Regions from separate parts of the Pseudomonas sp. SJZ080 genome, predicted to be linked through region 3. Evidence: predicted binding sites of a transcription regulator. Region 3 holds the regulator's gene; each other region holds the start of a gene.

The links. The regulator FliA, encoded in region 3, starts transcription of late flagellar genes. The targets are predictions, from matches to a motif close to CTAAAGTTTNNNNNNNNNNNGCCGNTAA.
Region 1: the regulator FliA is predicted to act here: its motif matches at 3,877-3,904, upstream of FBY04_RS30895 (methyl-accepting chemotaxis protein).
Region 2: the regulator FliA is predicted to act here: its motif matches at 983-1,010, upstream of FBY04_RS26915 (methyl-accepting chemotaxis protein).

The regions. Positions count from the first base shown of each region.
Region 1 is NZ_VIUK01000042.1:12,058-19,995, forward strand. It holds gene FBY04_RS30875 (DUF2025 family protein) at 1-168, opposite strand, end outside; gene FBY04_RS30880 (hypothetical protein) at 197-391, opposite strand; gene FBY04_RS30885 (glycerophosphodiester phosphodiesterase) at 390-1,517, shown strand; gene FBY04_RS30890 (PepSY domain-containing protein) at 1,697-2,005, shown strand; gene FBY04_RS30895 (methyl-accepting chemotaxis protein) at 2,068-3,693, opposite strand; gene FBY04_RS30900 (transporter) at 4,110-5,132, shown strand; gene FBY04_RS30905 (inorganic phosphate transporter) at 5,261-6,877, shown strand; gene FBY04_RS30910 (hypothetical protein) at 7,123-7,938, shown strand, end outside.
Region 2 is NZ_VIUK01000027.1:39,311-47,248, forward strand. It holds gene FBY04_RS26905 (hypothetical protein) at 1-334, shown strand, start outside; gene FBY04_RS26915 (methyl-accepting chemotaxis protein) at 1,239-2,879, shown strand; gene FBY04_RS26920 (chemotaxis protein CheW) at 2,884-3,417, shown strand; partial or broken gene FBY04_RS26925 (methyl-accepting chemotaxis protein) at 3,459-3,902, shown strand; gene FBY04_RS26930 (chemotaxis protein CheW) at 3,950-4,876, shown strand; gene FBY04_RS26935 (protein-glutamate O-methyltransferase CheR) at 4,873-5,679, shown strand; gene FBY04_RS26940 (chemotaxis protein CheD) at 5,672-6,184, shown strand; gene FBY04_RS26945 (chemotaxis response regulator protein-glutamate methylesterase) at 6,181-7,242, shown strand; partial or broken gene FBY04_RS33335 (cache domain-containing protein) at 7,471-7,938, shown strand, end outside.
Region 3 is NZ_VIUK01000005.1:263,812-271,749, forward strand. It holds gene fliR (flagellar biosynthetic protein FliR) at 1-107, shown strand, start outside; gene flhB (flagellar biosynthesis protein FlhB) at 110-1,249, shown strand; gene flhA (flagellar biosynthesis protein FlhA) at 1,417-3,546, shown strand; gene flhF (flagellar biosynthesis protein FlhF) at 3,558-4,886, shown strand; gene fleN (flagellar synthesis regulator FleN) at 5,003-5,833, shown strand; gene fliA (RNA polymerase sigma factor FliA) at 5,830-6,570, shown strand; gene FBY04_RS10185 (chemotaxis response regulator CheY) at 6,738-7,109, shown strand; gene FBY04_RS10190 (protein phosphatase CheZ) at 7,132-7,920, shown strand.

The sequences.
Region 1 (7,938 bases), on a different contig from region 3:
CGGCGCCCAGACAAATTCACTCGCTGGAATAATGCCGTCATCCGCCACGTCCATGCCGAAGGAATCTTCACTGAAACGCACGATATGCTGGCCGGTTTTGCGATTGAGGCCGACGAAGCCTTTGAGCTGTTCGGCGGCCTGGCAGATGAGCTGGGAAGTGATGCGCATGATAAACCTCACACAAGTGATCAATGGTTTACACGCCGGGCAAGTTGAAGGGCGTTCCCTCTGCCGGGGAAACTGCCGGAACCAAGAGTACTGCAAAGAACCGCACAAAAGCGCTGAAAAAATCTGCTTTAAACACGTTTATGTCGGTCTCGCGATAGCGCAAGCGGCGCTCAGTTGTTAAAAGGGACGTCTTGAAAACACTCTGCGAAAGGATCTCGACCATGCCTGTAACTTTCACCAAGAGCGCCCTGCTGCTGAGCGTGCTGCTCGGCCTCGGTCAGGCGCAGGCCGCCAGCGAGCCAAGCCCTACCTCACTGGCGACCCGTTCGGGCATCCCTCACCCGGCAGTGATCGCCCATCGCGGTGCGTCTTTCGATGCACCGGAATCCACCGCCGCCGCCTACAAACTGGCGCGCGACCTGGGTGCCGATTACCTCGAACTGGACCTGCAACGCAGCAAGGACGGCATGCTGTTTGCCCTGCACGACAACAACCTGCAACGCACCACCGACGTCGCCAGCAAATTTCCTGAGCGCAAGGACAGCCCGGCCAACGCGTTCACCATCGCCGAACTGAAAACCCTCGATGCCGGCAGCTGGTTCAACAGCGCTTACCCGGACCGCGCGCGTCCTGCTTTCGCCGGTCTGAAAATCCTGACCCTCGACGAAATCATCGACATCGCCCAGGGCAACCCGTTGCACAAGCCCGGCTTGTACATCGAAACCAAAGAACCCAAGCAATTCCCCGGCATCGAGCGTGACCTCAAGGAAAAACTTCAGGACCGCGGCTGGTTGAGCCCGGCCGGTTCGAAACTGGCGAAAAGCGAACTCGCCGTCGGCCAGGGTAAAGGCAAGGTGGTGCTGCAAACGTTCGAGAAGAGCAGCCTGGAACTGCTGGAAAAAGAAATGCCGCAGGTGCCGAAGGTCCTGCTGTTGTGGGTCGGCGAAGGCAGCATCGAGCCTAAGTCCAAGGTGACGTTCGCCGAATCTGGCGACAAGGACAAAGCCACGTATTACGCCAAGCAGGAACCGAAGGACAAAGCCGAGTTCCAGCAATGGGTCGAGTACGCCAAGGCCCAGGGCGCGATCGGCACCGGGCCTTCTGCGGCCCTGACCAAGGGGGGTGATCAAAGCTACTCGGACCTCGTCAAACCGTGGATGAACCAGTACACCCACGATCAGGGTTTGTTGGTGCACGTCTACACCGTCGACGACGCAGTGGATTACCAGAAAGTCATGGACGCCGGGGTCGATGGCATCTTCACCAACCGCGCCAGCGAATTGTTGAAGTTCTATAAACGTCCGGCGGCGGGCACGGTTGCGCAGTTGTTGCAGAACAACGGGTATTGATCCAGAAACGAGGTGACGCGATCGCCAGCAAGCCGGCTCCTACAAGGTTGAGTCGTTAGTACGAACGACACGGACCTATAGGAGCCGGCTTGCTGTCGTTGCTCCAGGAATTAAGCCTGAATTAAGTTGCCACAGTTAATCTGGGCTCACTTAAACGGCTCACCCAAGGAAAGAACCTCATGAAGACTTTGACTGCCCTGTTCACCGCTGCCGCCCTGACCCTTACTGCTGGCTTGGCCCAAGCGGCTGATGTTCCCGTCAATGAGATCCCGCAGCTGGTCAAGGACGGCAAGATCAAGCCGCTGGAAGAGCTGAACCAGATCGTGCTGAAGTTGCACCCGGGTGCCACGATTACCGACAGCGACCTCGACAAACACTCCACCCTCTACGAGTACGAAGTTGAACTCAAAGACGCCAAAGGCGTTGAATGGGACGTGGACCTGAACGCCGCCACCGGCGAAGTCCTGAAGAACAAGCAAGACAACTGATTCACACATAAAAAGCCGCACGATTTTCGGATCGTGCGGCTTTTTTGCGTTCCGGTAATGCCTTACGCGCTCAGGCGCGACGTCACTTCATTCAGTTGCCCGGACAACCCGTGCAAGTTGTGACTGGCCGCTTCGGTGCGTTGAACGTTGTCCAGGTTGGTGCTGGCGATGCTGGTGATCTCGGTGAGATTGCGCGAGATGTCTTCGGCGACTGAGGTCTGCTCTTCGGCAGCGGTGGCGATCTGGCGGTTCATGTCGCGGATGGCTTCCACGGCGTGGGTGATACGCTCCAGCATCGCACCGGCCTCGGTCACTTGCTGAACGCTTTCTTCGCTGCGCGACTGGCCACTCTCTATCGCCTGCGCCGCGTCCACCGCACCGGTTTGCACAGTCTGGATGATCTGGTTGATCTCGATGATCGACGCCGCCGTGCGCTGGGCCAGGCTGCGGACTTCATCGGCCACCACTGCGAAACCGCGCCCGGCTTCACCGGCACGGGCGGCTTCAATGGCGGCGTTGAGCGCCAGCAAGTTGGTCTGCTCGGCGATGCCGCGAATCACTTCCAGTACCTTGCCGATGCGGCCGCTGTCGGTTTCCAGCTGTCGAATGACCGTCGCCGTGTTGGCGATTTCACCGCGCATGCGAGTGATGGTGTGGATGGTGCCCTGCATGACTTTTTCGCCTTGCTGGGCGGACTGGTCGGCATCGTCGGCGGCACGCGCGGCGTCGGCGGCGTGGCGCGCGACTTCCTGCGCGGTGGCGGACATTTCGTTCATCGCCGTGGCGACCTGATCGGTTCGGTTGAACTGCTCGTTGGTGCCACTGGCCATGAGGCCGGCGATCGCTTTCAACTCACTGCTGGCGCCGTCCAGGTCCTTGGTACTGACCTGCAAGCGGCTGAAGGTGTCAGCAAGGAAATCGCGCAGTGTGTTGGCCGCGATCGCCAGTTTGCCCAGCTCATCCTGGCGGGTGCTGGCCACGCGCTCGGCAAACTTGCCCTGACTGAGTTGCGCCACGTAGTCGATCAGTTTGCGAATCGGCTCGACCAGGTTGCGGTTGACCAGCCACAGGCTCAACAGGCCGATCAACAAACCCGATGCGAGCATCACGATGCTGCCCAGCAACACAGTGCGATCGGCGCTGGCGCTGATCAGCTTCGACTGTTCGACGCCCTGCTTGCGCAATTCACTGACCAGTTCGCTCATCTGATCGCTCGTCGCCCGGTCCATGCCCTTGACCGCGGTGTCGCCCGCGGTTGGATCGGCGCCGGCCGCCACGTAAGCATCGCGGCCCTTTTGGTACGCCGAACCCAACTGACGATGTTCGTCACGCAAGCGTTCGATGCGGGTCTTGAGTGGCGGCTCGATGCCCTTTTGCCCGGCCAGTTCGCCGAGGATGCCCTGCACATCGCGTTGGCGGTCTTCGAACTGCTTCCAGTACTTGTCCAGGTCCGCCGGTTGCTTGCCGCGCAGCAGGACGTTTTTCCATTCCTGAACCTGCACCTTGAATTGCAGGTTGGCTTCATCGATCAATTGCGAAGTGTGCAGCGGGCCGTCGATCAGGTTCGCGTAGTTCTGAACGCCGCCGGACAGAAAATGAAAGCAGGCCAGAGCGATCAGCAGCATTGCAAACAGGCTGCCGCTCAGCAGAGCGAGAATTTGCGCTCTCAAGGACTTTTGCAAAAACATTGGGAAAGGTACTCATGACAGGAATGAGGAACGCCCTGAAGAGGCGTGAAAATAGTCTGGACATTCCCTGTCTACAGCGTCTAACGCATGCTTTTGTAGGAGCCGGCTTGCTGGCGATAGCGTCCGGCCAGTCGACATATTTTCGACTGGCCGGACGCTATCGCCAGCAAGCAGGCTCCTACGAGATCGGCGTGTCAGGACCGTTCTTGAGCGGTTCCGACCGCCGGTAGAAGGCACTTGGCCAGCTCCACGAAGCTGTCACAAAACTGTCAAGGCGCCTTGCGATGATGCGGGCGGGCTTGCTCGCGATGGTCGTTAACGAAAACACCGCGTAGAAGGATCAACGCGGTGTCCTTGCGTTCATCGCGAGCAAGCTCGCGCCTACGAGAGACAAAGCCCCCCCTTTGCGAGACCTCATGAACCACAGCATCGACCAAAGCCATCGCGACCCGGACCTGTTCGGTCTGCTGTACGGTTTCAGTTTTCGTCCCGGCGAACGCGGTCGGGAAATCGATTCGGCCATGGCGTTGCGGTCCCTGCAGCAGCCGGGCGACAGCGATGAGTTTCTCTGGTTGCACCTGAACCTCGCTCACGCCGCGTGCGAACGCTGGATGAAAAGTCATCTGGAATTGCCCGACGAGTTTTTCGAAGCCTTGCATGAAGGCTCGCGCTCGACGCGCATCGAGCATGTCGATTCGGCCTTGCTGGCGGTGGTCAACGACGTGGTGTTCAACCTCAGCAGTATGGTCTCCTCGGATGTGTCGACGCTGTGGGTGTGCGCCCGCAGTCGGCTGATCATCAGCGCGCGCCTGCAACCGCTGCACTCGGTGGACAAGCTGCGTTCGTCGGTGAAGGCCGGTGAATGCTTTCGCTCGCCGCTGGAATTACTGGTGCATTTGCTGCGTGATCAGGGTGAAGTGCTGACGCAGATCGTGCGAAAGACCAGCCTCAGTGTCGATCAGATCGAAGATGAGTTGCTGTCTTCGCGGCTGTCGACCAACCGCGCCGAGCTGGGCGCCAATCGCCGGGTGCTGGTGCGTTTGCAACGGCTGCTGGCGCTGGAGCCGGGCTCGTTGCTGCGCTTGCTCAATCGCCCTCCGCAATGGTTGCAGAAGGAAGACGTGAAGGAGTTGCGCAAATCCACCGAGGAGTTCGCACTGATCATCAACGACCTCACGGCATTGGGTGAGCGGATCAAGCTGTTGCAGGAAGAGATTGCCGCCAACCTCAACGAGCAAAGCAACCGCACGCTGTTTACCCTGACGGTGGTGACGGTGCTGGCGTTGCCGATCAACATCATTGCCGGTTTTTTTGGCATGAACGTGGGGGGCGTGCCGCTATCCCAGGATCCGGAGGGGTTCTGGATTCTGGTGGCCTTGGTCGCGACGTTTACCTTGATTGCAGGGCGGTGGGCGTTTCGCAAGCGCCAGGATTATTAAGATCAAAAAGATTCTGCTTTTAGATCAACGAAACGACAAAAACCCCAAACCCTGACTTAACGCAACTCCTCTGTAACATCCAGCAACGATCATGGGCGACACTCCTTCCCTCCCCAGGATTGCCCGTCATGGCCACGCCTTCCTACACCGTCCAGACTCAGGCTCCCGCCAGCGGCGCCAGACCGCAGTTCGACAAGAAACCTGGCCTGTTCACCCTGGTAATTTTCTTCGGCGTGCTGGCCTGCGGACTGCTGTTCACCGCGTACAGCCTGATGCACGACATGAGCGAACTCGGTACGGTGGTCACCACCTGGACGCCATTTCTGTTGCTGGGCGTGGCGCTGCTGATCGCGCTGGGTTTTGAGTTCGTCAACGGTTTCCACGACACCGCCAACGCGGTGGCCACGGTGATTTACACCAACTCGATGCCACCGAATGTCGCGGTGGCCTGGTCGGGGTTCTTCAATTTCCTCGGGGTATTGCTGTCCAGCGGCGCAGTGGCGTTCGGCATCATTGCCCTGCTGCCGGTGGAGCTGATTCTGCAAGTCGGTTCGTCCGCCGGGTTCGCGATGATTTTCGCCCTGCTGATCGCCGCGATTCTGTGGAACCTCGGCACCTGGTGGCTGGGTTTACCCGCGTCTTCATCACACACACTGATCGGTTCGATCATTGGTGTCGGTGTGGCCAATGCCCTGATGAATGGCCGCGACGGCACCAGCGGCGTGGACTGGGCGCAGGCCATAAAAATCGGTTACGCGCTGCTGCTCTCGCCGCTGGTCGGTTTTGGTTTTGCCGCGCTGTTGCTGCTGGCCTTGCGCGCCTTCGTCAAGAATCGTGCGCTGTACAAGGCGCCGAAAGGCAACACGCCGCCACCGTGGTGGATTCGCGGCATGCTGATCGTGACCTGCACGGGCGTGTCGTTCGCCCACGGTTCCAACGATGGCCAGAAAGGCATGGGCCTGATCATGCTGATTCTGGTCGGCACGCTGCCAATGGCTTATGCGCTGAACCGCACCATGCCGGCCGATCAAGCCTTGCAGTTCGCCGCCGTCGCCGAAGTCACCCAGCAAGCGTTGGTGAAAAGTACGCCGCTGCCGGCACCGGCAGACCCGCGTCCGGTGCTGTCCGACTACGTACGCAGCAAGGAGGCCACGCCGCAATTGATCCCGGCCCTCGCCGCGCTTACCGGCCGTATCGGCGCCGAGGTCAAGGGGTACGGCTCGCTGTCCAAAGTGCCCGCCGAAGCCGTGAGTAACGTGCGTAACGACATGTACCTGACCAGCGAAACCATTCGCCTGATGGACAAGAACAAGGTCGGCAACTTCGACGCCGACACCCGCGACAAGCTGCAACTGTTCAAGCAGCAAATCGACAACTCGACGCGGTTTATCCCGCTGTGGGTGAAAATCGCGGTGGCGATTGCGCTGGGCCTGGGCACCATGGTCGGCTGGAAACGCATCGTGGTGACGGTCGGCGAGAAGATCGGCAAGAGTCACCTGACCTATGCGCAAGGCGCCTCGGCGGAGACCGTGGCCATGCTCACCATCGGCGCGGCGGACATGTTCGGGCTGCCCGTGTCGACTACCCATGTGCTGTCTTCGGGGGTGGCCGGGACCATGGTCGCCAACGGCGGCGGCTTGCAGATGAAGACCATCCGCAATCTGCTGATGGCCTGGGTGCTGACCCTGCCGGCGGCGATTATGCTGTCGGGCAGTTTGTATTGGTTGTTCACCCAAATCTTCTAGCCCCAACACACCCTGTGGGAGCGGGCTTGCTCGCGAAGAACGATAACGCGGTCACTTGGCCAGACCGCGTTATCGTTCTTCGCGAGCAAGCCCGCTCCCACAGGGATTTTTTTCGCCTGGAGAATGCTTTTCGTCGCAAATTCAGGGGATTGCGCTTTTATTGAGCCGCCGCTCACCGGATTGCACTTCAGTTTGCTAACGTGTGGCCGACTCTTAAGAGACTCGATGTATTCAGGAGAGGAACCGTGAATCTGTACATCAATCAGCTTCAACATAAAGCTGACTTCAAAGAAGCCATCTATGGCGGCGACATCTTCCTGAACACACAACTGCGCGCCGCCAAGGAGCTGTGCGCGTTCGCCCAGGAAAGCATCACCGCTGCCTTCGACGGCGAGACCAACCACCAGGCGCTGCATACGCTGATGCCGGTGGAAGAATTCGTAGTACTGGTGACTCGCCTCAAAGGCCAGTTCACCAACAGCCTGCGTGCCAAAGAACTGATTCGCAGCTTCACCGACGAGATCGGCGCAGCCCCCGAAGAATTCATCTTCGACGTACCGCGTATCCGCGTCGTGCCCAACTACGACTACCTGCACGCGGGCGTCAGCTATGCCTACAAGCCGCATCGCGATACCTGGTACGGCGGCGTCGATTGCCAGATCAATACCTGGATGCCGGTTTATACGATTCAGCCTGACCAGACCATGATGATCAATCCGGCCTACTTCGATGCCCCGGTGAAGAACACCTCGGCGCAATGGAGCCTGTCGGACTGGATTGACGTACAACGGCAACGCGCCAAGGACAACGTCAAGGAAGAGGCGCGCCAGCACCCGGTGCCCACCGAGGCGATCAATACCGCATCGGAAATACGCATCGCCGGCAACACCGCCGAGATGCTGATTTTCTCGGGCTCGCACCTGCACGGCACCGTTCCCAACTACACGCAACAGACCCGCTTCAGCGTGGACTTCCGCCTGATGCACCTCGACGACCTCAAGCACAAGCGCGGCGCGATCAACGTCGACAGCGCGTGCCCTGATGTCGGCGCCGGTTTCAAA
Region 2 (7,938 bases), on a different contig from region 3:
TTGGGATCTGCTGATCCAAAGCGTCGCTCGCCGTTTGCGGGGGACCTACACGCGTCAGGCGCTTCATAAGCATGAACGGATTAGGAGTGCGTTCACTTTACGTAAAAAAACACTCTCTATTTCGGTTGGGAAGAAGAAGGCCATAAGCCCAGAGTTTCAAGCGACAAACGAGCGAATTGCACGTTTGGAAGGCGAGAATCAACGCCTGCAAATGGAGAATGATCGACTGCTCGAACAATTTGTGCGGTGGGCCTATAACGCTTACAGCCGGGGTTTGGATGAACAGTTCCTATGCCGCCCACTACCCGCCATCAATCGACAGCAAAGACCATAGTGGATGGCAGGCGCTCATGCTGGGCGTAGATCACGCCTGTTGCTGCGACTGCCCTCGGTAGCTTCAGGGAGCTTGGGATTCGTATTTTTGTTTGTGGAGCATGCTATGTCTGTCGGCTACTACTTGGCTTGCCTCGAAACCCAGCGATATGTCTGGATCGGAACGGTTGGTGACATAACATCAGCCGTCGGCGTGGACGCTGAGCTTGTATCGAGTTTTTGTCTAGTGCATCGCGGTAAGACACTAATCGTGGTCAGCGAATCGCACCAAGTCGTTGGGGAAGGCCACGAATGGGCGCTTTGACTTCCAGGCATTCCACTGGCGACGGCTTCAAAGCGCGGTTGTACCCAGAAAACCGTCATCGATCACGAATGTCAGTTTTTGGTTGTGGATTCAACCGGTCGATAGCCGTAAGTAAAGAAATGTTGTCTTTACGGCTGTATTCACCACTAAAAGGAAACATTCCTTTTCCTTAGCGTGTTGGCGCTGATTGAAAACTGACCCACTGGGTCAGTTTTCAATCAGCGGCAACACTCCCGGAGTCTGCTTGCAGGAGTCTCTCGCTGTAGGGCAATGCTTACTTACATCTCTAAAATGCTCACTTCAAAACCAGCGGGGTCTGATGGTTGATCAGTGGCCACGGCGTGCATCATGGCTGCTTGCATTCTGCCGTCAATCTTTCGACGCATAGCGAGCGGTACCGGTTCCCACTAGCGGCCCGGCCGATATGTGGCGGATCCGTAGCGAGCACGGCAATCGATCATGCCGTGGCCCACGCATCTTTCCTCGTCGCCTGGCGATCCCGCATGTCGCCTGCATCCTGACGGCAGGGGAGCAGGGCGTCTCTGGCAGGCGCGGCTACGTTAGCTCGTAAAAAGTTAGTCAATTAAAGGGCCGTGAAGTAATGAAGAGTGTTTCCGTTGCGATGAAGCTGGGCTTGGGCTTTGCGTCCGTTATATTCATTACATTGATTATCGCGTTGGTCGGTTTGGTGGGTGGCAATAACATCAACACCATGCTCAACGAAATGTACGCCAACAACCTAGTCCCTATCAAAGACGTGGCGAATGCCAACATGCAGGCCATTTACCATAACCGTGGGCTTTATGACTATTTGATTTCCGACAAGGTCGAGCTGGACAAAATTGTCGAGGGTATGGACCGAAACAAAGCGAAGATGACTGAGTTGCTCGACAAGTACGCAAAGACCTATCTCACTGATCGCGAAAGGGATTTATTGAAAAAACTGGATACTGCATGGGGGCCTTATGAAGTATCGGCCAAAAGAGTTTTGGCTCTTGCGCAAATCGATAAGCTGAAAGCCACGGATCTCATGAATAATGAGACCACTCAGTTGTTTCAGGCAGTGGATGATGTATTGTCGGACATCGTCGATTTTAACGACCAGTTGGCTAAAGAGGCTTACGACGAAAGTGATGCGGCTGCAAACAGGGCGCAGCAGATTCTCATCGGCATGCTAATTGCTGCGGTATTGGTTTCTGTCTTTATCGCCTTTTTCATTACCCGTGGGTTGCTCAGGCAGTTGGGCGGCGAACCGGCGTTTGCGGCGCAGGTGCTGTCCAGGGTTGCAGCGGGTGATCTCGGCGTAACGATACCACTGCGCAGTAACGACACCGGCAGCATGCTAGCCGCGTTGAAGGGCATGGTAGAGAAACTTTCACAAATCATCGGCGAGGTGCGTGGGTCGGCCAATGCCCTGACCAGCGCCTCCGAGGAAGTTTCCGCTACCGCACAGTCCTTGAGTCAGGCCTTCAGCGAGCAGGCGGCCAGCGTCGAGGAAGCGTCGGCCTCGATCGAACAGATGTCCGCTTCCATCGAGCAGAACACCGCGAACGCCCGGGTCACCGACGGTATGGCGGGCAACGCCGCCAAGCAGGCCGTTGAAGGCGGCGTGGCGGTCAAGGACACGGTCAGCGCGATGAAAAGCATCGCGGAAAGAATCGGCATCATCGATGACATCGCCTATCAGACCAATCTGCTCGCGCTCAACGCCGCCATCGAGGCCGCCCGCGCCGGCGAGCATGGCAAGGGCTTTGCCGTGGTCGCCGCCGAGGTACGCAAGCTGGCTGAGCGCAGCCAGGTCGCCGCCCAGGAAATCGGTGAGGTTGCCAAGGGCTCGGTGGCCCTGGCCGAGCGTGCCGGCAGCCTGCTCGATGAAATTGTTCCGGGCATTTCCAAGACCAGCGATCTGGTCCAGGAAATCGCCGCCGCATCCGCCGAGCAATCCTCCGGCGTGGGCCAGATCAATACGGCGATGAACCAGCTCAACCAAATCACCCAACAAAACGCCTCTGCCTCAGAGGAGTTGGCCGCCACCGCCGAGGAAATGAGTGGGCAGGCTGAGCAGTTGCAGCAACTGATGAGTTTTTTCAGTCTGACGCGCCACGGTGAGAATGAGCGTGGCGCTTCTCCCTCAACCGCTTCTGCCAGGTCCAGGGCGGTTTCGAACCAGCCCGCCATCAGCCGCTTGGCTGATACCCGTGATTCGGCGGTGCCAAGCGGTTTTGTGCGTTTCCAGGAGTGATGCCGTGGGACAGTCGATCAAGCTGGACAATCGCGCAGACTCACTGCAGACCCGACAGTACCTGGCCTTCACCCTGGCCGGCGAACAGTTTGCCGTGGGCACACTCAGCGTGAAGGACATCATCGAGTACGGTGAGCTCACTGGTGTACCGATGATGCCACCCAGCGTTCGCGGGGTGATCAACCTGCATGGGACGGTGGTACCGGTGGTCGATCTGGAAGCGCGCTTCGGTGGCCGGCCGACCGAGGTCGGCCGGCGCACCTGCATCGTCATCTTCGAAGTGGATTGTGGCGATGAGCAACAGGTGATTGGCGTATTGGTCGACGCAGTGAACGAGGTGTTGGAAATCAATCTGTCGGACATTGAGCCGCCACCGGCCTTCGGTGCGCATGTGCACACCGACTTCATCCAGGGAATGGGCAAGGTCGACGGCCGTTTGGTCATTCTTCAGGATATCGGTCGGGTGCTCTCGGTGGGCGAACTCGCTGCGCTGGATGAGGTGAGCGAGGCTCTTGAGTACGGAGAGTCGGATTGTTGATTCCTGAAGTTCGTATGGGCATTTCGGCGCGCCTGATGATCGCAGTGAGAGGGGCGCGCGCGGTGAAGGAAACGCTGCAGGCGATGAAGAGCATCGCAGAAAGGATCGGCATCATCGATGACATCGCCTGCCAGTCCGACCTGCTCGCCCTGAATGCCGCCATCGAGGCGGCACGCGCCGGCGTCCACGACAAGGGCTTCGCCGTGGTGAGCGGCGAGGTGCGCAAGCTGGCCGAGCGGGCCGTCAGTCTACTTGACAAGATCGTTCCCGGCATCGCGAAGACCAGTGTTCTGGTCCAGAAGATCGCTGCCGCTTCCGAGGAGCAGTCCTGCGGCGTTGGTCAGATCAGCGTGGCGATGAACCAGCTCAACCAGATTACCCGTCAGAATGCTTCGGCCTCTGGAGTGCTGGCTGCCATGGCCGAGGAAATGAGCGGCCAGGCCGAGCGGTTGCAGCGATTAATGGAGTTCTTCACGCTCGCCGGCGCTGCGCGTCAAGACTGGCAGTCGTCTGGCTTTGCAGGAGTAATGCAATGAACTCACTGATCGACACCGGCAACCTGATGTTCTGGCTGCTGGCAGTCTCGGCTCTCGGCATCGTGATACTCGTCGTCTTGAGCACTCGCTACCGGGGAGATCCACGCACCGATATTCAGATAAGTGCTCCCCTTGAGTCGCTTGCCGAAGTCGAACCGGACAGCCTCGAGCGCTTCAATCGATACGCGATCGAACAACTCAGTGCCGTCTCTGAGATTCTTGCGAAAAAGCATCTCAACAAGCCTGACGACAGGGGAGAGGACAGCGACTCCAAACGCCATGAGCGCCGCTTGATCATCGGTGAGCAACCCGATATTTCCTTTGGCAACGAGCTCAATGAGCTTGAGGACAAAGTGTGCCTGCTGAACAGGCTCGCCGCTCAGTTGCTTGATATCGAGCGGGCTCTTGTCGGTACGGGCGTTGGTACATCGCCGGCCGCCGACACCGCGGCGCCAAATAGTCGCTACCTCTTTTTCACACTCGGTGGCGCGCCGTTCGCGGTGAGCGCGTCGAGTGTCGATACGATCGTCGAGGTCACTCCAATCGTGACCGGATCCGGTCTATCGACGCGGTTGCGTCGGGCGATCAGGTTGCGCGATGCGCTGGTGCCGGTGATTGACTTGGGTGCCCATTTCGGTGGGCCGCCGATAGAGATCGGTCCAAGCACCAGCATCGTCATCTTCGAAGTGATTCGCGACGACAGCAAGCAGTTGGTCGGTGTTCTGGTCGATGCGGTCGTCAAAGTGCTGCCAATCCCTTTGCAGGACATCCAGTCGCCGACAACATCGGACAACAGGATTTCCAGCGATTTCATCCTCGGTACAGTCACGATCGACAACCAGGGCGTCACCTTGCTGGATATCGGGCGAGGTTTTTCAGTGAATGAGTTCGTTGCGCTCGGCCCAAGGAGCCCTACAGAATGAATAATCCGGTGCTTTCCGATAAAGAGTTTCAGCAGTTTCGCGGCATGATCTTCGAGATCGCCGGGATCAGCATGTCCGATGCCAAGAAGCCCCTGATCAGCGGTCGCCTGGCCAAGCGCGTCCGCCAGCATGGGCTGTCCGGCTATGGCGAATACTTTCGCCTGCTGATGAGCGAGCGCGCGGAACTGCAGGTCGCGGTGGACCTGTTGACCACCAACGAAACCTACTTTTTTCGCGAGCCGAAGCATTTCGACTTCCTCCGTGAGCGGATCCTGCCGGAGTTGCTCGACCGTTCCAGCTTGCGCGTCTGGAGTGGCGCCTGCTCCTCCGGCGAGGAGCCCTACAGCATCGCCATGACCTTGGCCGATGCCCTCGGCAGTCGACCCTGGGAATTGCTCGCCTCGGACCTCAGTACACGCATGCTGGAAAAGGCCCGCGCGGGCTTGTACGACATTGCCGACGCCGAAAACATTCCACGGCCGCTGTTGAACCGATATTGCCTCAAGGGAGTCGGCGAGCACGCCGGTAAGCTGCTGATAGACCCGGCGTTGTGCAACCGTCTGCGTTTCCAGCAGATAAATTTGAATTCAGCGCTGCCGGAACTGGGTGAGTTCGAGGTGATATTCCTGCGTAACGTAATGATCTATTTCGACCTCGAGACCAAGCGTCAAGTGGTGCGGCGCATGCTGCCGTTGCTCAAGCCGGGTGGCTATTTCATCGTCAGCCACTCGGAGAGCCTGAACGGTGTCTGCGACGAGCTTAAAGTCGTGGCCCCTTCCATCTACCGCAAGCCTCATGCGTAGACCCGACGGCATCATCGAGATCTTTTTGCAGCCGGGCGAGTTGTATTTCGGCGACCGCTACACGCGCATCCGGACTCTGCTGGGCTCCTGTGTATCTCTGGTGTGTTGGCATCCCAGGCTGCTGATCGGCGGCATGTGCCACTTCATGCTGCCGACCCGGCCGCACCCGCCAACCGGGGAGCTGGACGGCCGTTATGGCGATGAAGCCATCGAGCTGATGCTGCGTGAAGCTCGCGTTCACGGCGTCTCGCCCATGGAGTTCCGCATCCAGTTATTCGGCGGCGGCAACATGTTTCCCTCTATCGGTAGGCAAAAGGACAGGCACGTGGGCAAAAAGAACGTCGACGCCGCCAGGCAGTTGCTACAGGTTCACGGTCTGACGTGCAGGGGTACCCATGTGGAGGGGGTGGGCCACCGCAACCTTATCTTCGACCTGTGGAGCGGCCATGTCTCGCTCAAGCATGTTTCGCCGGCACTGGACCCACGCCAGGGGACGCGCGCATGACGCCCATCAAGGTCATGATCGTCGACGACTCCGCCGTGGTGCGCCAGGTGCTGTCGGCCGTGCTCGCCGCACAGCCGGGGATCGAGGTGATCGGCGTGGCCGCCGATCCGTTGTTCGCCCTGGAGAAAATGCAGCGGCAATGGCCCGATGTGTTGGTGCTGGACGTGGAAATGCCACGCATGGACGGCATCACGTTCCTGAGGAAACTGATGGCTGAGCGACCGACTCCGGTGGTGATCTGTTCTACGCTGACCGAGGCTGGGGCGCAGACCACCCTGCAAGCGCTGGCGGAAGGCGCGGTCGGTATCGTCAGCAAACCCAGGCTGGGGCTCAAGCAATTCCTCCACGAAGCCGTTGACGAACTGGTCCAGGCCATCCAGAGCGCGGCGCGGGCCAACCTGCGCCGTCTGGTCCCCCAGGCTGCTGTCAAATTGTCCGCCGACGCGATCCTGCCAGCCGCAAGTCTGGCGATGGCACAGACCACCGAGACGCTGGTGGCCATCGGCACCTCCACCGGCGGCACCCAGGCGTTGGAAGCGATACTTACGCGCTTGCCGCGGGCCTGTCCCGGCCTGGTCATCGTTCAGCACATGCCGGAACGCTTCACCGCGGCCTTCGCCGAGCGGCTGAATAGGCTGTGTCGGATCGAGGTGCTGGAGGCGCGCAATGGTGACCGGGTAACCCCAGGGCGCGCGTTGATCGCCCCCGGTGGGCGGCACATGCTGCTAACACGAAGTGGTGCCCAATATCACGTGGAGGTTCGCGACGGCCCGCCGGTCAGTCGGCACCGCCCTTCGGTCGACGTGCTGTTTCGCTCCACTGCCCGTGCGGCCGGCGGCAACGCGCTGGGGATCATCATGACCGGTATGGGCGACGACGGTGCGCGCGGCTTGAAGGAAATGCGCGAGGCGGGTGCACGAACCCTTGCCCAGGACGAGGACAGCTGCGTCGTTTTCGGCATGCCGAAGGAGGCGTTCAAGTTGGGCGCGGTAGAGCGGATGCTCCCCCTCGGTGAGATCCCCGCGGCGATCCTCGCGGGCATGACCGGCAGGCGATGAATACAAGCTTTCCCAGAGAACCCACTTATATCGATGGGCACTGACGGCTCTGTAAGGGGGATGGGCTGTGCAGCTGAAAAGAGGCCCGAGCCCGGAGCCTGAAAAATCACCTTCGCCTCATGAGGATCGAACATTCAAATGAAAATTCTTCGCAACATGCCCATCAGCCGTCGGCTATGGATCGTACTCCTGCTTGCCATGACCATGCTTCTTTTGCTCGGTTTGACGATGTTGCGCCAGATCTACATCGAGGACTATGCCGCCAAGGAACAAAAGACCCGGCAAGTGGTTGAAGTCACCATGAACATACTTGAGCACTACCACGGTTTGGAAAAGACCGGTGCACTGAGCCGCGAAGAGGCACAGAAACAAGCCATCGTTATGGTGCGCAAGCTGCGTTATGACGGTGATAACTATTTGTGGATCAATGATCTCGGGCCGAAGATGTTGATGCATCCGACCAATGCCAAGCTCGACGGTCAGGACCTCTCTGGATTCAAGGATCCGGACGGCAAGGCCCTGTTCATGGACATGGTCGCGGTCGCCAAGAGCAAGGGCGGTGGTTTTGTGGACTACCGCTGGCCCAAACCGGGCGCCAGCGAGCCAGTGGGGAAAGTCTCTTATGTCCAGCTGTTCCAGCCATGGGCCTGGGTGTTGGGCTCAGGCGCGTACACCGATGACGTGCAAGCCGCGTTT
Region 3 (7,938 bases):
TGGGGCTGGTGATTTTCTGGGTGGGTCTCGGCGACATTCTCAATCAGTATCAGCCGTTGGCCACCGAGGCCCTGCAGCTGTTACGTGACATGGCAGGGGCGCGCTAGCCATGGCCGAGAGCGAGAGCGGTCAGGACAAAACAGAAGACCCCACGGAGAAACGCAAAAAGGACTCCAGGGACAAGGGCGAGATTGCCCGCTCGAAAGAGCTCAACACCCTGGCAACCATGATGGCCGGTGCCGGAGGGTTGTTGATCTACGGTGGCGGGCTGGCCCAGGATCTGCTGGAAATCATGCGCCTGAATTTTTCGCTGCCGCGGGAGGTGTTGCTTGATCCGGGGCAAATGGGTCACTACCTGCTGAATTCGGGAAAGATTGCGATCCTGGCGACGCAGCCGATATTGTTGACACTGCTGCTGGCGGCCTTTCTGGGGCCGATTTCCCTGGGGGGCTGGTTGTTCGCCGGCAAGAGCCTGGCGCCCAAATTCAGCCGGATGAACCCTGCAGCGGGCCTCAAGCGGATGTTCTCCAGCACGGCTGTGATCGAATTGGTCAAGGCGCTGGCCAAGTTTCTGCTGATTCTGTTTGTGGCATTGTCCGTCCTGCGCTCGGACATCGATGACTTGCTGCGCATTGCCCACGAACCGCTGGAGCAGGCGATCATCCATAGCGTTCAACTGGTGGGCTGGAGCACATTGTGGATGGCGTGCGGGCTGATCCTGATCGCGGCGGTGGATGTTCCGGTTCAGCTTTACCAGAGCCACAAGAAACTGCTGATGACCAAGCAGGAAGTACGAGACGAGCACAAGGATCAGGAAGGGAAGCCGGAGGTCAAGCAGCGGATTCGCCAGTTGCAGCGCGAAATGTCCCAGCGGCGAATGATGGCAGCCATCCCCGAGGCTGACGTGGTGATTACCAACCCGACTCACTACGCCGTGGCGCTCAAGTACGATGCGGAAAAAGGTGCTGCGCCGGTGCTGCTGGCCAAGGGTAGCGACTTCCTGGCTTTGAAAATCCGCGAGATCGCCGTGGCCAATGAAGTGTTGCTTCTGGAGTCTCCGGCCCTGGCGCGTTCGATCTACTACTCCACCGAGCTGGAGCAGGAAATTCCCGGTGGGTTGTATCTGGCGGTCGCTCAGGTATTGGCCTACGTCTATCAGATCCGCCAGCACCGCGCCGGCAAGGGCAAGCGTCCTGAGCCGCTCAAGGATGACCTGCCGATTCCACCGGATCTGCGGCGCGATTCCTGATTTTTTTGCGCTGGCCATGCCGACGCCTTCGCGGGCACAGGCAGCACAATCCCCCCGATAAACCCCTCTGTTTCAAACCCCGGCAAAAGTTGGAAGGCTTCTTGCAGTAGCCGCTCTGCGCCTGCTTCGGGCGTCAAAAGTTTGCTTTAAAGTAACGGGGAAAACCGGTGGATCGCTCTCAGTTTATCAACAGTGCCCGCACAAACGTCGCCGACCTGAGTCGGGGCAATCTGGGTGTGCCATTGTTGCTGCTGGTCATGCTGGCCATGATGATGCTGCCGGTGCCGCCGTTCCTGCTGGACGTGTTCTTCACCTTCAACATTGCGCTGTCGATTGTCGTGCTGCTGGTCTGTGTCTACGCCCTGCGACCGCTGGATTTCGCGGTGTTCCCGACCATCCTGCTGGTGGCAACACTGTTGCGGCTGGCGCTGAACGTGGCCTCCACGCGGGTGGTGATGCTTCACGGTCAGGACGGCCATGCCGCCGCCGGTAAGGTGATCCAGGCCTTCGGTGAGGTGGTGATCGGTGGTAACTACGTGGTTGGTATCGTGGTCTTCGCGATTTTGATGATCATCAACTTCGTCGTGGTGACCAAGGGTGCCGGACGAATTTCCGAGGTGAGCGCGCGTTTCACCCTCGATGCGATGCCCGGAAAGCAAATGGCGATCGACGCCGACTTGAACGCCGGCCTGATCGATCAGAACCAGGCCAAAATGCGTCGGATGGAAGTGGCCCAGGAGGCCGAGTTCTACGGTTCCATGGACGGTGCCAGCAAATTCGTACGCGGTGACGCCATCGCCGGTTTGCTGATTCTGTTCATCAACCTGATCGGCGGCATGGCGGTCGGCATTTTCCAGCACGGCATGACCTTCGGTGATGCCGGCAAGGTTTACGCGTTGCTGACCATTGGTGACGGTTTGGTGGCGCAATTGCCATCACTGTTGTTATCGACAGCCGCCGCGATCATGGTGACCCGAGCTTCCGGTTCGGAAGACATGGGCAAGCAGATCAATCGCCAGATGTTCGCCTCGCCGAAGGCGCTGGCCGTGGCGGCGGGTTTGATGGCAGTCATGGGCCTGGTGCCCGGCATGCCGCACTTCTCCTTTCTGAGCATGGCGGCCCTCGCAGCCGGCGGTGCGTACCTGTTCTGGAAGAAGCAGAACACCGTCAAGGTTCAGGCCTTGCAAGAGGTCAAGCGTCAGCAGGAGCTGCTGCCATCGCCGGCCCGCGCTCAGGAAACCAAAGAGCTTGGCTGGGACGATGTGACGCCGATCGACATGATTGGCCTGGAAGTCGGCTATCGCCTGATTCCACTGGTGGATCGCAACCAGGGTGGTCAGTTGCTTGCGCGTATCAAAGGCGTACGCAAGAAGCTGTCCCAGGACCTGGGCTTCCTGATGCCGACTGTGCATATCCGTGACAACCTCGACCTCGCGCCAAGTGCCTATCGACTGACCCTCATGGGGGTGATCCTGGCCGAAGCGGAGATTTATCCGGATCGGGAGCTGGCGATCAATCCGGGTCAGGTCTACGGTTCGCTCAACGGCATCACCGCCAAAGATCCGGCTTTCGGGCTGGAAGCGGTCTGGATCGAAATCAGCCAGCGTGCGCAGGCACAATCCCTCGGTTACACCGTGGTCGATGCCAGTACAGTAGTGGCAACCCACTTGAACCAGATTTTGTACAAGCACTCCAGTGAGCTGATCGGCCATGAAGAAGTGCAGCAACTCGTGCAGTTGCTGGCCAAAAGCTCCCCTAAACTGGCCGAGGAGCTGGTGCCGGGCGTGGTGTCGTTATCGCAGCTGCTCAAGGTGCTCCAGGCGTTGCTGGCCGAACAGGTGCCCGTACGGGACATTCGCAGCATCGCCGAAGCGATCGCGAACAATGCGGCCAAGAGTCAAGATACTGCCGCGCTGGTGGCCGCCGTACGCGTCGGCGTATCCCGTGCAATCGTCCAAAGCATTGTAGGGACTGAGTCGGAGCTGCCAGTTATCACTCTTGAGCCAAGGTTGGAACAAATATTGCTCAATAGTCTTCAGAAGGCGGGACAAGGCTCGGAAGAGGGCGTTCTGCTGGAGCCAAGCATGGCTGAAAAACTGCAACGCTCGTTGATCGAAGCGGCGCAGCGTCAGGAAATGCAAGGTCAACCGGTGATTCTGCTGGTGGCCGGTCCGGTTCGCGCGATGCTGTCGCGATTTGGCCGACTCGCAGTCCCGGGTTTGCATGTGTTGGCTTACCAGGAAATCCCTGACAACAAGCAAGTGACCATCGTTGCGACAGTAGGGCCCAACGGCTGAGGTAGTGGTTTATGCAAGTTAAGCGTTTTTTCGCCGCCGATATGCGTCAGGCCATGAAACTGGTTCGTGATGAGCTGGGCGCTGATGCCGCCATCATTGGCAACCGCCGCATCGCCGGTGGTGTCGAGCTGACGGCTGCCCTCGATTACAAACTGTCGGCGCTGGCCCCGCGTGTTCCGAACATGGAGCTCGAGGACGAGCTGCGCAAGACCCAGTCGCGGATCGTCACCGCCCAGGCCGAACTGAGCCTGCGCAGCGAAGGCGAGAGCGACAAGTCCACCAATCGCCAGTTGTTCGCCGGCCTGCCACTCACCGCCGCCGAACCGTTGATCGAACCGACTTACACTGAACCCCGTCGTGCAGCGCCGGCCCCCGCGCCAGCCTCCAGCGGTGTCGATCCGCGGGCTTTCGATTCGATGCGTTTCGAACTCAACAGCCTGCGCGAACTGATGGAAGTACAACTCGGCTCTCTGGCCTGGAACCAGCTGCAAGGCAGCCGTCCGGCCCAGGCCAACCTTTGGCGTCGTCTGCAGCGCATCGGTTTGTCCGGCCCGTTGTCCCGTGATCTGCTGGAAATGATTACCGGCATTGACGAACCCCGTCAGGCCTGGCGCATGTTGCTGGCGCACCTGGCGCGGATGATCGCCACACCGGAAGTCGAGCCACTGGAAGAGGGCGGTGTGATTGCCATGGTCGGTCCTGCCGGCATGGGCAAGACCACCACGCTGGCCAAGCTCGCGGCCCGTTACGTGCTCAAGTACGGCGCGCAGAACATCGCGCTGGTCAGCATGGACAGCTACCGTATCGGCGCTCAGGAACAACTCAAGACCCTGGGCCGGATCCTCAACGTGTCGGTCACCCACGTCGACCCGGGCCAGTCCCTGGTGCAGGCGCTGGATCCGTTGCTGCGCAAGCGTGTGGTGCTGATAGATACCGCCGGTCTTCAGGCCAGCGATCCGGCACTGCGCATGCAGCTCGAAAGCCTGGCCGGTCGTGGCATCAAATCAAAAAATTATCTGGTTCTGGCAACCACCAGCCAGAAACAGGTTCTAACCGCCGCTTATCACAGTTACAAGCGCTGCGGGCTCGCTGGCTGCATCCTGACTAAACTGGATGAAACGGCAAGCCTTGGCGAGGTGTTGAGCCTGGCAATCAGTCATGAATTGCCGGTGGCTTACCTGACCGATGGACCGCGGATTCCGGATGATTTGCATCTGCCGCGTCGTCATCAGCTGGTGAGCCGCGCCGTCAGCGTGCAAATGCAGGAAGAACCCAGCGAAGAAGCCATGGCTGACATGTTCGCTGATATTTACCACAGTCCGACCAAGCAGGTTGGCTGAGGTATTAATGAACAGTTTTTGTACCTACATCGATGGTCTGCCATGCATTGTTCCGTTTGTGAACGCGCAGCCAGTAATGTGGCCTCCGTCTATGCAAGACAAGGTAAAGAAATAACATGGGCAGCATGCATCCCGTACAGGTGATCGCGGTGACCGGCGGCAAAGGTGGCGTCGGGAAGACTAACGTGTCAGTGAACTTGTCCCTGGCTCTAGCTGAGCTCGGCCGGCGCGTCATGCTGCTGGACGCCGATCTGGGGCTGGCGAACGTCGACGTCCTGCTGGGGCTGACACCCAAACGTACCCTGGCCGATGTCATCGAAGGCCGCTGTGAGCTGCGCGACGTGTTGTTGCAGGGGCCCGGCGGTATCCGCATCGTCCCGGCGGCGTCCGGCACTCAGAGCATGGTGCATCTGAGCCCGGCGCAACACGCCGGCCTGATCCAGGCGTTCAGCGATATCGGCGACAACCTCGACGTTCTGGTGATCGACACCGCTGCGGGCATTGGTGACTCGGTAGTCAGTTTCGTTCGCGCCGCGCAGGAAGTCCTGCTGGTGGTCTGCGACGAGCCGACCTCGATCACCGACGCCTATGCACTGATCAAACTGCTGAACCGCGATTACGGCATGAACCGCTTCCGCGTCCTCGCCAACATGGCCCAGAGCCCGCAGGAAGGGCGCAACCTGTTCGCCAAGTTGACCAAGGTCACGGATCGCTTCCTCGACGTCGCCTTACAATACGTCGGTGCGGTGCCGTACGACGAAAGCGTGCGCAAGGCCGTTCAGAAGCAGCGCGCGGTTTATGAAGCTTTCCCGCGTTCCAAGTGTTCCCTGGCCTTCAAGGCCATCGCACAAAAGGTCGATACCTGGCCGCTGCCTGCCAACCCGCGTGGGCACCTGGAGTTTTTCGTCGAGCGCCTCGTGCAACAAACGGCAGGACCCGTGCTATGACAGCCAGCGGTTATAACCTCTACAAGAAGTCGGCGCGTGACGCGCAGTACGAGCTGATCGAGCGTTACGCGCCACTGGTCAAACGCATTGCTTACCACTTGCTGGCGCGATTGCCAGCCAGTGTTCAGGTCGAAGACCTGATCCAGGCCGGCATGATCGGCCTGCTTGAAGTATCGACCAAATACGACGCTAGCAAAGGCGCGAGTTTCGAGACGTACGCGGGCATTCGAATCCGCGGCGCGATGCTCGATGAAGTCCGCAAGGGGGACTGGGCGCCACGTTCGGTCCACCGCAATACCCGCATGGTCAGCGACGCAATTCGCTCGATTGAAGCTAAAACCGGCCGTGACGCTAAAGATCACGAAGTTGCGGCCGAACTCCAATTGAGTCTCGACGATTACTACGGGATTTTGAACGACACCCTGGGCAGCCGGTTATTCAGTTTCGACGATCTGTTGCAGGACGGCGAACACGAAGGGCTGCACGAGGATGGCGCGAGTGCTCATCTCGAGCCGTCACGCGATCTGGAAGATGAACGCTTCCAGGCGGCGCTGGCGGACGCGATTGCCAATTTGCCGGAGCGTGAGCGACTGGTGTTGGCGCTGTACTACGACGAAGAGTTGAATCTCAAGGAAATCGGTGAGGTCCTGGGGGTCAGCGAATCTCGGGTCAGCCAGTTACACAGCCAGTGCGCGGCCCGTTTGCGGGGGCGTTTGGGGGAGTGGCGAGCGCGCTGAAGGCAGTGTGGGGACACTGCGAACGTGGCTGGTGTGGTGTTGAACTGCGCCGGTCTCGATCTGTTGTGCTCCAGACAGTCATTGAGTGCTTTGCCGGATTGATTGAAATGGCGCGTCCAGGTGCTGGGCGCGTTTAAGACTGCTTGGAGGTCGAATTGGACAAGAACATGAAAATCCTCATCGTTGATGACTTCTCAACGATGCGGCGGATCATAAAAAACCTGTTGCGTGACCTTGGGTTCACCAACACGGTCGAGGCTGACGATGGCATTACTGCCATTCCGGTTCTCAACAGCGGGAGCATCGACTTTCTGGTAACGGACTGGAACATGCCTGGCATGACCGGTATCGATCTGCTGCGTCACGTGCGCGCCGATGAAAAGCTCAAGCACCTGCCAGTGCTGATGGTGACTGCTGAAGCCAAGCGCGAGCAGATCATCGAAGCGGCCCAGGCCGGTGTTAACGGCTATGTGGTCAAACCCTTCACGGCCCAGGCGTTAAAAGAAAAAATCGAGAAGATTTTCGAACGCATCGGTTGAGAAACTGCGCCACGGGGGAGCTATGGACCAAAACGAATCTTCACAGGGCGATTTTGAATCGACCCTGAAAAAACACGCAGTCGAACTGGTCGAAAGCCTTGAAAAAGGCAAGTTTGGCGACGCTGTGCAACTGATCCATGAGCTCAATCAGACCCGTGACCGTGGCCTGTATCAGGAAGTGGGCAAGCTCACCCGCGAGCTGCACAGCGCGATCGTCAATTTCCAGATTGACCCGCACATGCCGCAAGCCGAGGAAGTGTCCCAGATCACAGATGCCACCGAGCGACTGGGCTACGTTGTCAAGCTGACAGAGGCCGCAGCCAACCGCACCATGGACCTGGTCGAAAACTCTACGCCATTGGTCAACAGCCTGAGCGATGAAGCCCAGGCGCTGAGCACGGATTGGGGGCGGTTCATGCGTCGCGAAGTCGGGGCTGAAGAGTTTCGCGAGCTGGCACGGCGTGTCGACGGTTTCCTGACACGCAGCAGCGCGGACAACCGCGCGGTGTCGAGCAACCTCAACGACATTCTGCTCGCTCAGGATTACCAGGACCTCACAGGTCAAGTGATCAAGCGTGTGACCCAGTTGGTCACCGAAGTTGAAAGCAACCTGCTCAAGCTCGTGCTTATGGCCAGTCAGGTGGACCGCTTTGCGGGCATCGAACATGACCGTGAAGCGATGCTTGCTGAAAAAGATCCGCAAAAACATCTCTCTCAGGGTGAAGGTCCGCAGATTCATGCCGATAAAAGAGAAGACGTTGTGTCCGGTCAGGACGATGTGGACGATTTGCTATCCAGCCTAGGGTTTTAGAATTTTAGGTATTTTAGG